3 regions of the Pantoea sp. Ae19-2 genome follow, and region 1 is predicted to be linked to each of the others. Evidence: predicted binding sites of a transcription regulator. Region 1 holds the regulator's gene; each other region holds the start of a gene.
The links. Region 1 encodes PurR, which represses purine synthesis genes. Its sites were predicted from a motif close to CANGCAAACGTTTGCNTG; they were not measured.

Region 1 (4,543 bases):
AGCACAGGCCCAGCTGCAGCGTGTTCTGCAGGGCGGCGGCTCTGCCGGTCGCATGGGGGAAGGGCAGAAGTGCACTGGATACGACGATGGGATAAATCGCCCCGTTCGCCAGCGCCATGCCGCAAAACGGCACCAGCAAAGCGGTGAGTGAAACCGAGCCTGACAGGGCGACGGCAAACAGGGCCAGTACGCTAAGGCTATAGACGATGAGCAGCCATGGCAGCAACTGCGCCCCTTTGAAACGGTTAAGGAGCGCACGGCAGCCAAAACCGCCGACTAAGAAAGCAATGGTCTGCGGAATATAGCTTAAGCCGATATCAGCAGGCGACAGGCCAATCGCTGCCAGAATAAACGGTGATCCGGTCAACCAGGCAAAAAAGCTGGCCGAGCAGGCAGAATACATCAGGACGTTACCGCTGTAGACGCGTGAACGCAGCAGCGTCATAAAACCGGGCTGTGACGGGGCCGGGCGGCGGGCTGTTTGTACCGATGGCAGGCGCAGCGTAATCAAGATCAGGGCTGCGGCAATCGCGGTCAGAACGACAAAAATTGAGCGCCAGTGAAAATGGCTAATCAGCCAGGCTCCCAGCAGCGGGGCCAGCGCAGGAGACAGCGCGACCAGCGGCATAATAGTGGCAAAGACTTTATTCGCGCGCGACTGAGGATAGCGATCGACCACCAGGGCCTGCCAGCTCACGGCAGCCGCGCACACGCCGATGGCCTGAATGAAGCGCAGCACCAGCATCAGTACGACGTCGTCCACCCACAGCATCCCCGCACAACCCAGCGCAAACAGGCTCAGTCCTGCCAGCAATACCGGTTTGCGGCCAATACGATCTGACAGCGGTCCCCATACCAGCTGACCACAGGCAAAACCCGCCAGGAACAGGCTCATACTGGCGCTGATCATCCCGGCGGAGGTGTTAAAACTTTGCTGCATGGCCCCGAAGGCGGGCAGGTACATATCGGTGGCCAGAAAGCCCAGCATACTGAGCACGGCAAGATAGGGAATGAATCCTTTAGAAGCTGACATCTGATTCTCATTTTTTGCAGGATAAACGCGGGGCAGTGTAAAAGCTGTACTTCATACTGTGAAACGGTAAAATTTGCCTGTTGCTGTTAAAAAATTTAAAGGCAGGATATGTGGTCTGAATATGCGCTTGAAGTGGTTGATGCGGTCGCGCGTGGCGGCAGTTTCAGTGCTGCGGCCCAGGAGTTGCACCGTGTGCCTTCTGCCATCAGCTATACCGTTCGCCAGCTTGAAACCTGGCTGGCGGTACCGCTGTTTGAACGGCAGCACCGGGAGGTTGTTTTGACACCTGCGGGCGAACATTTTGTGCGAGAAGGCCGCAGCGTCATCAAAAAAATGGATGCCACGCGCCGTCAGTGCCAGCAACTGGCCAACGGCTGGCGAGGGCAAATCGCGATTGCGGTGGACTGCATTGTGAAACCGCACCGAACCCGTCAGTTCGTCAGGGATTTCTACCGCCACTTTCCGGATATGGAGCTCCACATCAGTTATGAAGTGTTTAACGGCGTATGGGATGCGCTGGCTGACGGAAGAGTCGAGGTCGCAATAGGCGCGACTCAGGCGATTCCGGTGGGCGGGCGGTTTGCTTTCCGCGATATGGGAACCCTGAACTGGCGCTGCATCGTCGCGCGGGAACATCCGTTAACCCAGGTCGCCCGGCTGGATGATGAGGCGTTGCGCAACTGGCCTTCGCTGGTGCTGGAAGACACCTCGCGTGCGTTACCGCGCCGTATGACCTGGGCTCTGGATAATCAACGCCGACTGGTGGTGCCTGAATGGCAGACCGGGCTGGACTGCGTCCGGTCCGGGCTGTGCGTCGCAATGGTGCCGGGGCACTTAGCCCGCCCGCTACTGGACAGCGGCGAAGTGACCGAACTTAACTTGCCCCAGCCTTTTCCAGAAAGTCCCTGCTGCGTCAGTTGGGCGGAAGATCGCGCATCACCGGCATTGGGCTGGTTGCTCAATTACCTGGGTGATGCGCAAACGCTCAATCAGGAGTGGTTGAGCGAGGATTAGCGACGGTAGTCGCGATAGGGACCGTAGCCTACAGAGCGTCGCTCAATCAGTGTCGGATGCACTTCGATGGTTTGCGACTCTTCACGCTTGCTGGTAATGCGGTCCAGCAGCATCTCCAGAGCCTTCTCCCCCAGTTGCGCTTTTGGCTGGTGCACGGTAGTGAGTGCAGGCGTGAAATAGCGTGCGTTGCGCACATTATCGTAGCCAATCACCGAAATATCCTGCGGGACGCGCAGGCCCATTTCATCGGCGGCACAGATAGCGCCCATGGCCATAATATCGCCACCGCAGAACACCGCGCTTGGGCGCTGCTTCTGCGACAGAATTTGCTGCATAGCCTGATACCCGGATTCAGGCTCGAAATCGCCCTGCACAATCCACTCTGAACGCGGCTGAATACCGGCTTCTTCCAGCGCCTTGAGGAAACCGGCATGACGGCCACCACCGGTGTTACGTTCCATTTGCCCTGGAATGGCGCCGATATCGCGATGCCCGCGTTCGATGAGGTAGCGGCCGGCCAGATAACCGCCCTGAAACGCATTATCCAGCACCGTGTCAGTAAAATCGGCACGGGATTCGCCCCAGTCCATGACCACCATGGGAATATTGCGGTTGGCTTCCAGCATTTGCAGCAAATCATCCGGGTACTCAGAACACATGACCAGCAGCCCATCGACGCGCTTCTGCGCCATCATCGAGAGGTAGGCACGCTGTTTTTGCAGGTCGTTATGCGCGTTGCCTAAAATCAGGGTGTAGCCTTTATCAAAGCAGTGATTCTCCACGGCTTCAATAATTTCAGCGAAATAGGGCGCCTCGCTGGAGGTGGCCAAAAGGCCCAGCGTTTTGGTGTGATTCACCTTCAGGCTGCGTGCTACGGCGCTGGGTGAATAATGTAATTCCCGAATCGCTTCCCAGACCGCTTCGCGGGTATCTTCTGCGACAAAGCGCGTCTTATTGATGACGTGAGAAACGGTTGTGGTAGAGACGCCTGCACGTTTCGCCACATCTTTAATTGTTGCCATGAAAATCGAACTCCCGGGCTTATCTAACCTGTTGATAAGCATGTTGTTAAACGTTTGCGTCAGCGGACGGTTATTTCTGCAAAAAAATCGTTTTTCTGACCGGTTATGGGGCATCGGGGCAGGAAATAACGGTTGAAAAGGGTGCTGACGCAACCGATGTTGCGCGCTGTTGCGCAACAAAGAGGGGATTCTAACAAGGCTGCACGGATAAAACGAGATTTTTACCCACGCGTGTGGGAAAATGCTTAACCCCTACTAAAATTGTGCCTAAGGAGTTGTGATGAGTACCGATCTGAAACTGTCATTGATGACCACGGCGGCTGCACTGTTGATGATTATTGCGTTCAGCTTTACCGCCATTCTGAACTAATAAAAAAGCCGGGAAGGTTTCCCTGTCCCGGCTGCGTTCCGTCGGTATGACGGAGGAGTGACGTTTAGCGAACGGTTTTTGGCGTCATGACGCGACGCGCACCAATATAGTGGCGCTGCCAGTAATCTTCGCTTAACGCACTGATTTGAATGTCCTTTCCGGTACGCGGTGACTGAATAAATTTACCGTTACCCAGGTAAACACCCACGTGGTCGGCCGTGCCACGTCCGTTGATGCGGAAAAACACCAGATCGCCTTTCTCCAGCGCTTCCCGATTCACCGGCGCGGCATCCCGCAGGTGATACATTTCATTTGCAGTACGCGGAATTTTAAATTTCACCACATCTTTGTAGGCGTACCACACCAGGCCGCTGCAGTCGAAACCGGTATGCGGCGATTTTCCGCCCCACTGGTAGCGCTTGCCCAGCTGTCCCATCAGTTTTGCCATCGCCGTTTCACGTGCTTTTTGATAGCGCTGACGGTGTGCGTTGCTCATTTTGATGGTGCCGGTATCCTTGCTGTTCGCTTTCGCCACCTTCACCGCGCGTTGATGACCATAGCGTTTCTTGCTGGTGGCATTGGCCGCCACTTTTTTTGTGAGCTTCTTGTGTGAATCAGTCGCTTTGGTCAGGGTTTTGTGAGAGGCAACCGCGTGAGAGGGATTTTTACTGGTTTTAAGCGTTTTGCTGGATTTCTGCTCTGCGGAGGAACGGCTTTTTTTCGCCGACGCTTTAACCGTGCGTCGCTTGCGCCGCTCATCTTCGCGCGCACTTTTTTTCTCTACCTTATGCAAGCTGGCCTTAACCGGCGCCTGCGGTGATGCAGAGGCGACGTTAAAGAACAGTTGCGCAAAAGCCAGAATAAGAAGCGTAATAATTGAACGCATAGTCCGTTTACTGGTTAAGCTGTCAGGTTCAACAGATATCTGACAAGGTTAAGAAAAATCTGATCAACGATCAGCGCCGAAGACATTCTAGTCCAGTTTTTTTTAAAACAGTAAGTCCTTTTTTTATTAATTAATAACTTGGGTAAAAAGCAGGCATAAATAAGCAATTTCAGCAGCTTAACTCAGCAAAATTATTGCAAATTATTAATACATTCACC
Region 2 (4,543 bases), 1.7 Mb from region 1:
CAGGTGGATGTGGTTTTTGAGATGAAACCAAATACGGCACAGTAAGCCTTTATTGGTATTGTGGTTAAGCCATCAGGGGCAATTTTTGCCAGGCGGTCCTCGCGCCGCTGATGCGGTTCCTTCACATCGCTCATCAACCTGACGGACCGGCGCAGCCGGCACATCCCTGTGCCGGCTGCGCCTTTTACCCGCATCCTTGCGGGTAAATCCTGGTTGATTCCCTCTGCTCAGCGCTGCGTATTGCCTTCTAAAAAATGCCCCTGACGGCCATTAACGCCGTGCCGCTTTCACAAGTGCACCTTCTCACCGCAACGCCCAAATTTTGCTGCGGCAAAGGGCGATTATTCCGCCGTATCCTGACGTAGCACCCGATGGCCATGCGCAATCAGCGCATCCGTTACCCGACGCATCAGGCGGCTTTCAGGTGCAAAGCGGTGCCAGTAAAGCATCCGGCGTTGATACAGCCCCGGCGTGAGATCGATTAGCTCGCCACTCGCCAGTTCGCGTTCAATCTGCAGATGAGGGATCATACAGCAGGTCGAGCCCTGCCGGGCCATCTGCACAAACGCTTCGGACGAGTTGACGATGTGGCAGGGAACGCTACCCGGTGATAAATCGAAATTCTGCTGCAAAAAGGCCTGATGCATATCATCCAGGTGATCAAATGCCACGGCTGGCGCTTTAAGCAGGGCGGAACGCGTTACACCATTGGGGAAAAAGCGCTCTGCAAAATCCTTTGACGCCACAAACAAATAATCCAGCGCACCCAGTTGATCCACCAGACAGCTGGGTAGCGGCTGCGGTTGAATACTGACTGCGCCAACCACTTCGCCTAGTCTCAGACGCTCTTGAGTGCGGGTTTCATCCTCAACCTGAAGGTTCAGGCGCACAGGCGAATCGGCCAGTACGTCTTTTAATGCCGGTAACAGCCACGTTGCCAGACTGTCGGCGTTGACCGCCAGCGACAGCAGTAGCGGCGTCGTGCCGCTGTTCTCATCGCCCAGCCACTCTTCCTCCAGTAACTCAACCTGGTGCAGAAGTGCGAGCAGCTTTTGCCCCTGTTCAGTGGGACGAGGCGGTACCGTACGAACTAATAACGGCTGACCAAACAGATTTTCCAACTGTTTAATGCGTTGCGAGACGGCAGACTGCGTAATGCAAAGTTTTTGTGCGGCACGTTCAAATCCGCGTTCACGTATCACTGCGTCCAGCGCCTGAAGCGTTCTGTAGTCCGGGCGTTTCATTATTTTTCTCTCTCCTTCAGGATGGACGTTACTATGCCACAAATATTCCAACGGAAATGTCAGCGATATTTTTGTGGGCTGGCTTCCAAAGCATTAAATCCGCCCAATGCATCCGAGCATTTTCAGCAAGCCTTGCTTTATACTACGCGCATTTCCTTATCGCACAGGTTCTAAACATATCATGACCCAGGATGAACTGAAAAAAGCTGTTGGTTGGGCCGCACTGGATTATGTGCAGCCCGGTACTGTCGTCGGCGTCGGTACGGGTTCTACGGCCGCTCACTTTATTGATGCGCTCGGCAGCATTAAACATCAGATTGAGGGGGCCGTATCCAGTTCCGAAGCGTCGACGCAAAAGCTAAAAAGCCTGGGCATTCAGGTGTTTGATTTGAACGAGATTGATGATCTGGCCATCTATGTCGACGGTGCCGATGAAATTAACCCACAAATGCAGATGATCAAAGGGGGCGGTGCTGCCTTAACTCGCGAGAAAATCGTCGCGGCGGTCGCCAAAAAGTTTATCTGTATCGCCGACGCATCCAAAGAAGTGGACGTGCTTGGACGCTTCCCGTTGCCGGTTGAAGTTATCCCGATGGCGCGAAGCTATGTCGCGCGTGAACTGGTGAAGCTGGGCGGTTTGCCGGAATATCGTCAGAATGTGGTGACTGACAACGGTAATATCATTCTTGATGTGCACAATCTGCGTATTCTCGATCCCATTGAGCTGGAAAAAACGATTAATGCCCTGCCTGGCGTTGTCACCGTGGGGCTGTTCGCCACGCGTGGCGCAGATGTCGCATTGATTGGCGGACCTGACGGTGTCAAAACCCTCAAAAAATAAAGCACCGGGCGCACAACAGGGCGCCCGCTTTTTTTGATTTAAAAAAACTTTTCTCACCAGACTGAAATTTGGTGACTTATGTCACATAACCGTCATCGGCAGCGGGTTCGTTCTTCTCGATGCGGCCAACCCACGATTTTGTCTGGCAAAGTACGTCCTCTGAGCCCTGCCATGCTGGCGGTCAGGCAATCGTTTGTATTGCCGCAGGCGATTTTTTTGATATTTTGACAGACGGCTGACTGCGTTCAGTCCTCGTTGAATTCTGAATAGGGTTGGGAAATGGCAAAGGTATCACTGGAAAAAGACAAAATTAAGTTCCTGCTGGTGGAAGGTGTCCATCAGAGCGCGCTGGAAAATCTTCGTGCTGCAGGTTACACCAATATTGAATTCCACAAAGGCGCACTGGATGCCGAGGCGTTAAAAGCTTCCGCTCGCGATGCGCATTTTATCGGTATCCGTTCCCGTTCCCAACTGACCGAAGAGATTTTTGCCGCTGCAGAAAAACTGGTGGCGGTGGGCTGTTTCTGTATCGGAACGAATCAGGTTGATTTAAATGCCGCAGCGAAACGCGGTATCCCGGTTTTTAACGCACCTTTCTCAAATACGCGCTCTGTGGCCGAGCTGGTTATTGGCGAGATGCTGCTGATGCTGCGCGGTGTTCCGGAAGCGAATGCCAAAGCGCACCGTGGTATCTGGAATAAAATCGCCAAGGGCTCTTTTGAAGCGCGCGGTAAAAAGCTGGGTATCATTGGCTATGGCCATATCGGTATGCAACTGGGCGTGCTGGCAGAAAGTCTGGGCATGCACGTTTACTTCTATGACATCGAAAACAAGCTGCCGTTGGGCAACGCATCACAGGTTCGTAGCCTGACGCAGTTGCTAAATATGAGTGACGTTGTCAGCCTGCATGTCCCGGAAACCGCCTCTACGCAAAATATGATTTCTGCCAATGAGCTGGCGCAGATGAAGCCTGGCGGCCTGCTGATAAACGCCTCACGCGGCACCGTGGTAGATATTCCTGCACTGTGCGAAGCGCTGGCCAGCAAGCAGGTTGGTGGCGCTGCGATTGATGTGTTCCCTGTAGAGCCGGCGACCAACAGCGATCCGTTTGTTTCCCCACTGAGCGAATTCGACAACGTTATCCTGACGCCGCACATCGGGGGATCGACGGAAGAAGCGCAGGAGAATATCGGGATTGAAGTCGCGGGCAAGCTGGCGAAATATTCGGATAACGGTTCAACGCTGTCCGCCGTCAATTTCCCGGAAGTGTCATTGCCGATGCACGGCATTAGCGCCAGTCGTCTGCTGCATATTCACGAAAACCGTCCGGGCGTTCTCACCGCGATCAACCAGATTTTCGCTGAACAAGGCATCAACATTGCCGCTCAGTACCTGCAAACCTCTCCGATGATGGGTTATGTGGTCATCGACATTGATGCTGAGCACGAACTGGCAGAGAAAGCTCTGCAGCTGATGAAGGCGATTCCGGGAACGATTCGCGCCCGCCTGCTTTATTGATCCCACGCTGTCACCTACCCGGGCACACAAGCATGCCCGGGTTTATTCATCCCATAGCCACAGTTTTGATGGCGTCAGCACGGCCGGCAAAGGAATGTCCCACGCCGCTGTAGGCAGCGCGTCAACCCGCTGACAGTCATGAGCGATGCCCACCGGTAAAAACCCATGCTGTTTCCAGTTCTGTAAGGTGCGATCGTAGAAGCCGCCCCCCATTCCTAAACGCTGTCCGGCGCGATCAAACGCCACCAGCGGTACCATCATTACGTCCAGTTCATCCAGCGTGATCAGATGGCGGATATCCAGTGGGGGTTCGGGAATGCGCAGTTTATTTTGGATTAACTGTGTTTCTGGCGTATAGCGCAGAAAAAGCAGATGGCCCGCTGCGAAGGGGTGCAGAACCGGCAGGTAAACCCGTTTGTTTTGCTGCCACAGCCTGGCGATAAGCGGTCGTGTATTGATTTCGCCATCAACAGACAAAAACAGTGCCACGTTGTTGGCATCGGCCAGTGGTGCAAAGTTGATCGCATGTTGGGCGAGTTGTTCGGCTGCCGCATGTTGCTGCTCAGCGCTCAGAGCGCGACGTAGGTGGCGAACGTGCTGACGGATGTCCTGACGCAGTACTAAAGAGGGTGCTGACATGGTGTCCCCCAGACAAAGTCGCTTAAGCGACGCATTATATCATGCCTGGTGGGAGGTAATGCAGTACGACCAGAAAGGAGATCTCCGAGATGCCGCCGTAGGCTGTAACCCTTGAACCCTTGGTTCAAGGTGAACATGCCGTCGCAACCATCAGGCTTCTCGGACGGACCGAGCATGCTCACAGGTTGCGGAGCGTCACATTCTGTTGGTATGAAATATCGGCTCAGGGGACTGGCCCACTTGCAAACATCTCAGAGAAAATTGACTTCACCGTTAGTGTAGCACACTGACCATGAAGTGT
Region 3 (4,543 bases), 770 kb from region 1:
TATTAGGGGCCTGGCACAGTCGGGGATCCATGATTCAACTCGATGCTAGCGGCATTCAGCTGATCGATTTCGACTTCTGACAGGGCGAATCGCTTAGCTTCTCATCCAGGAAGGGATGGGGATAGTCTGCACCAAATTGTTCACGCCATGTGCGCTCAATTCGTGCTCTGTCCGTCTGGATGATCGCTTCCCGCGCCAGGTATGCCATGGCTTCATGCGCATGACGCAACGCTGCAGCCTGGTACGCATCCGGCCAGGCGACAGACAACATGCCCAGCGCCTTAAGTAACCGTAACTGCACTTCTTTTATCGCCGCGCCGTCTCGCGCGACAGGTGAGAAAAAATCATCGAATAATGCGTCTACTGACAAGGGCGCGACGTGAATGGCGGGATAGATCACCGTTGGCACCGCACATTCGCGTGCAAAGCAGGAGAGTATTCTTACGGCTCGCCCGATCACATCGATAGCGGTGCCAGGGTCATTAGTCGCAGGCGACAGCGCACGCGAGGCGATTTCTGCCATCACACACAGGCAAAAACGTGGATCCTGGGCGAAAGTGCGAGACGCGGCTATTGTCAGGGCAGACAACATCAGTTTGCGTTGCTCCGCAGGCAGGGCGTGGGTGACATACATGACCGGGCGGGCGGGATGAACAAAAAATCCGGGTTGCGCGACCAGGTAAACATGTACAGGACTGTCTGTCATCGCCTTATGTAACCTGTCCATATCAATATGCTGAACATAGCCAATAGCGTCCGAATAAACAGCAAACGTGCCCGCAGGTTGACGATCGCTTTCCCGCCAGGGCCTGGCGCCGAAACAAGGGGATTGAGCACTCGCGCTAAAAACATCAAGCGCCATGCGTTCCACACGTGAGGTCGTTTCATCTACGCTGCCAAGCGAGGTGAGATGGTGAATCCAGCGCAGAAGCGTCACCAGAATTAATGCAATGACCACCAGCGTGACCGCAAACAGGATCACTCGCCCCTGTTCACCATAAGCCCCCATATTCAGTGCGATGATGCCGACCAGACTAAACAAAAAAGAGCCAATAAAGGTCGCGAGAACATTTTGTGTTGTACTGTCTTCAACGACCAGTTTCGTGGCACGCGGCGTAACATGGGTAGTTGCTGAACCAAACGCCGTTACCATCGTACTCAAGGAAAACGTGGTGACCGCCAGCATGCTGGACGCCAGAATATTCAGGATATTGTCCACTGCGTCAGCCCCCACCTTTACCGAAACCGAGGGGGGAATTGCAGATTTAAAGACAATGGAGGCCAGGGCGCTGACAACCGCAGCAAGGGCAAATAAAGTTGCCCTGAACCACAGTTTTCTGCCTGCTTGTCTGAAAATCAGTTGCCAGCGTGAAATCATCCTGTTCCTCTTTCTGTCAGTTAACGTCATCCCTTACCAACCGGGTGCAGCGCGGCTCATCATGTCAGTCACCTTGCAACTCTGTTAACTAAAGTTCAGCGTTTCTTGCGCGTCAACGTCAGAGAACAGAATGTCGATAAAACCCCGCCAGCGCGACGTGTAATCCCGACGCAACCGTTTTCCTTGCGCCCTTCTCATGCTATTCTCTTTGCCCTTCAAAACCTGTCCGCCTGGTCAGGTGTGTTTTCATTCACAGGAGTTGACCGCATGTCGTCGAATGCCGCCCCGGCCCGCATCGCTGTTGTTATGGGTTCCAAAAGTGACTGGTCCACCATGCAGTTCGCTGCGGAAATCCTCTCCAGCCTGGACGTGCCCTTCCATGTGGAAGTGGTCTCAGCGCACCGTACCCCAGACAAGCTGTTTAGCTTTGCCGAAACGGCTGCAGATAACGGCTTTCAGGTCATCATTGCCGGCGCCGGTGGCGCGGCGCACCTGCCTGGCATGCTGGCGGCAAAAACCCTGCTGCCGGTGCTGGGCGTGCCGGTGCAGAGCGCGGCGCTGAGCGGCGTCGACAGCCTCTACTCTATTGTGCAAATGCCGCGTGGTATTCCGGTCGGCACGCTGGCAATCGGTAAAGCCGGTGCCGCCAATGCGGCATTACTGGCCGCGCAGATTCTGGCGATTCACGACAGCGCGCTGTCATCTCGTCTGGCCGCCTGGCGTCAGGCGCAGACCGATGAAGTGCTGGATAATCCGGATCCGCGGGAGGACGCATGAAGCCGGTTTGCGTACTGGGTAACGGTCAGCTTGGCCGCATGTTGCGCCAGGCGGGCGAGCCGATGGGCATTGCCGTTCATCCCGTGGGGCTGGATGCCGATCCCGCCGCCCTGCCTATCGCCGAAAGCGTGATTACGGCCGAAATCGAGCGTTGGCCCGAAACCGCTCTGACGCGCGAGCTGGCGAATCATCCGGCCTTTGTGAACCGCGATATTTTTCCGCGTCTGGCCGATCGCCTGACGCAAAAGCAACTGCTGGACGAGCTTAATCTGGCGACTGCGCCCTGGCAGTTGCTGGCGGATAAAAGCGAGTGGCCTGCGGTTTTCTCTCGGCTGGGTGAACTGGCGATTGTTAAACGCCGCACCGGGGGTTACGACGGTCGCGGTCAGTGGCGTTTACGGGCCAGCGAAACGGCCACGTTACCCGACGACTGCTATGGCGAGTGTATCGTCGAACAGGGCATTCACTTTTCAGGTGAAGTGTCGCTGGTCGGCGCGCGCGGCCAGGACGGCAGCACCGTGTTTTATCCCCTGACACATAATCTGCACGAAGAAGGCATTCTGCGGACCAGCGTCGCTTTTCCCCAGGCAGATGTGGAACAGCAGCAGCAGGCCGAAGGAATGCTGGGCGCGATCCTTCACGCGCTTGACTACGTTGGCGTGATGGCGATGGAATGTTTTGTGACGCCTCAGGGTCTGTTGATTAATGAGCTGGCGCCGCGGGTGCATAACAGTGGACACTGGACGCAGAACGGCGCCTCGATTAGCCAGTTCGAACTGCATCTGCGCGCGATTTTGGGGCTGGCGTTGCCCCAGCCGGTCGTCATTGCGCCCTCGGTCATGATCAACCTGATTGGCACCGATGTGAATCCAGACTGGCTACAGCAGCCGCTTGTCCATCTGCACTGGTATGACAAAGCGGTTCGGCAAGGTCGCAAGGTGGGCCATCTGAACCTCACCGACAGCGATCAGCCCCGACTCAAAGCTGCACTGCATGCGCTTCTGCCCCTGCTGCCGGCTGAATATGCCAGCGGTATTCGCTGGGCCACAGACAAGCTTTAAGACGGACTGACGCCGTGCGCAGCCTTGCCGCGCACGGCGTTTTTTATGCGCCGTCGAATGTCCTGAACAGCGCTTTGCCCTTGAGCAAACGCACGCCCAGCCAGCCTCCGCACAGCGACAACAACAACGCGCCACACAACGGTAACGCCAGCCACAAGGCCCAATCGGGCTGCCACGGGAAATCGAAGATTTTACGCTGCAGCGCCCAGAGCGCCGCTTCAGCCCCCACTGCGGCCGCAACGCCAGACACCACGCCAATCAGCGCAAACTCGCACCACAAGGTCGTCCGCAGCAGTCGCTTGCCTGCACCCAACGTGCGGTACACCACCAGTTCCTGACGGCGCTGACGCATGCCCACCTGAATCTGGGCCATCAGCAGCAATATGCCACAGGCGGTCACCAGCACCACCATAATCTCCAGGGCCTGGCTGACCTGGGTCAGCACCTGTCCGATCTGACGCATGATGCTGCCAATATCCAGCAGGCTCAGGGTCGGGAACTCACGGTTTAGCTGCGCCAGCAGTGTGGGGTTATTGTCCAGCCGAAAGCTGGTGAGCCAGGTCAGCGGCTGGCTGTCGAGCGCACCGGGTGGAAAGATAAAGAAGAAGTTTGGCTTCAGGCTTTCCCAGTCAACCTTGCGCAGACTGGTAATTTTGGCACTGAACTGTTGCGTATCCCCCTCAAACGTTAAGCTGTCTCCCAGCTTCACCCCCAGCCGCTCCGCCAGCTCGGCCTCCATAGACACTTCCCCCACGGCAGGCGGCCAGTTGCCCGCCACCAGCGGATTATGCGCAGGGAGGGCCGCCAGCGAAGTCAGGTTGAGCTCACGGTTAAGGGCATTATCCCGTTCAGGATCGGCGGCTTGGCCGTTCAGCTCGCTCAGCCGCATCCGTGCGATGGGATAAAAGGTTTCTGGTTTAATCTGATGCGTCTGCAGGAAATCACGCACCTGCGGCACCTGATTGGCCGTCATGTTAAGCAGGAAAAAGTTCGGGCTGTCTGCGGGTAACTGCTGCTGCCAGCGATCCAGCAGATCGCCCCGCATCACCAGCAGCAGGGCCAGCAACATAAACGACAGTGAGAACGCGGCAAGCTGGCTCAGCGTCATCGCGGGCTGTCGCAGTAGCCGATTAATCGCCAGACGCAGCGCCAGATTTCGCACTGTCAGACGGCGCAGAAGCAGTAACGTGCCCCAGCCAAGCAGCGCCAGTAGCCCCGCCAGCACCACCACGCCCGCCAGCAGCGCCCACAGCATGTTACTGCCGCCCACCAGCGCCGCCAGCAGCCCCACCACCACCACGACCATCGCCGGCAGGTAGATTTTCAG

Region 2: the regulator PurR is predicted to act here: its motif matches at 2,268-2,285, upstream of serA (phosphoglycerate dehydrogenase).
Region 3: the regulator PurR is predicted to act here: its motif matches at 1,546-1,563, upstream of purE (5-(carboxyamino)imidazole ribonucleotide mutase).

Annotation. Positions count from the first base shown of each region.
Region 1 is NZ_JBCHWE010000001.1:1,946,645-1,951,187, reverse strand. Features, by position in the region: gene punC (purine nucleoside transporter PunC) at 1-1,033, opposite strand, end outside; gene punR (DNA-binding transcriptional activator PunR) at 1,142-2,047, shown strand; gene purR (HTH-type transcriptional repressor PurR) at 2,044-3,069, opposite strand; gene cydH (cytochrome bd-I oxidase subunit CydH) at 3,350-3,439, shown strand; gene AAIE03_RS08955 (C40 family peptidase) at 3,504-4,325, opposite strand.
Region 2 is NZ_JBCHWE010000001.1:213,213-217,755, forward strand. Features, by position in the region: gene AAIE03_RS01015 (oxidative stress defense protein) at 1-45, shown strand, start outside; gene AAIE03_RS01020 (LysR family transcriptional regulator ArgP) at 342-1,244, opposite strand; gene rpiA (ribose-5-phosphate isomerase RpiA) at 1,426-2,085, shown strand; gene serA (phosphoglycerate dehydrogenase) at 2,365-3,603, shown strand; gene AAIE03_RS01035 (5-formyltetrahydrofolate cyclo-ligase) at 3,646-4,242, opposite strand; RNA gene ssrS (6S RNA) at 4,320-4,503, opposite strand; gene zapA (cell division protein ZapA) at 4,543-4,543, opposite strand, start outside.
Region 3 is NZ_JBCHWE010000001.1:2,716,579-2,721,121, forward strand. Features, by position in the region: gene lpxH (UDP-2,3-diacylglucosamine diphosphatase) at 1-80, shown strand, start outside; gene AAIE03_RS12635 (DUF2254 domain-containing protein) at 56-1,378, opposite strand; gene purE (5-(carboxyamino)imidazole ribonucleotide mutase) at 1,646-2,155, shown strand; gene purK (5-(carboxyamino)imidazole ribonucleotide synthase) at 2,152-3,216, shown strand; gene ybbP (putative ABC transporter permease subunit YbbP) at 3,260-4,543, opposite strand, start outside.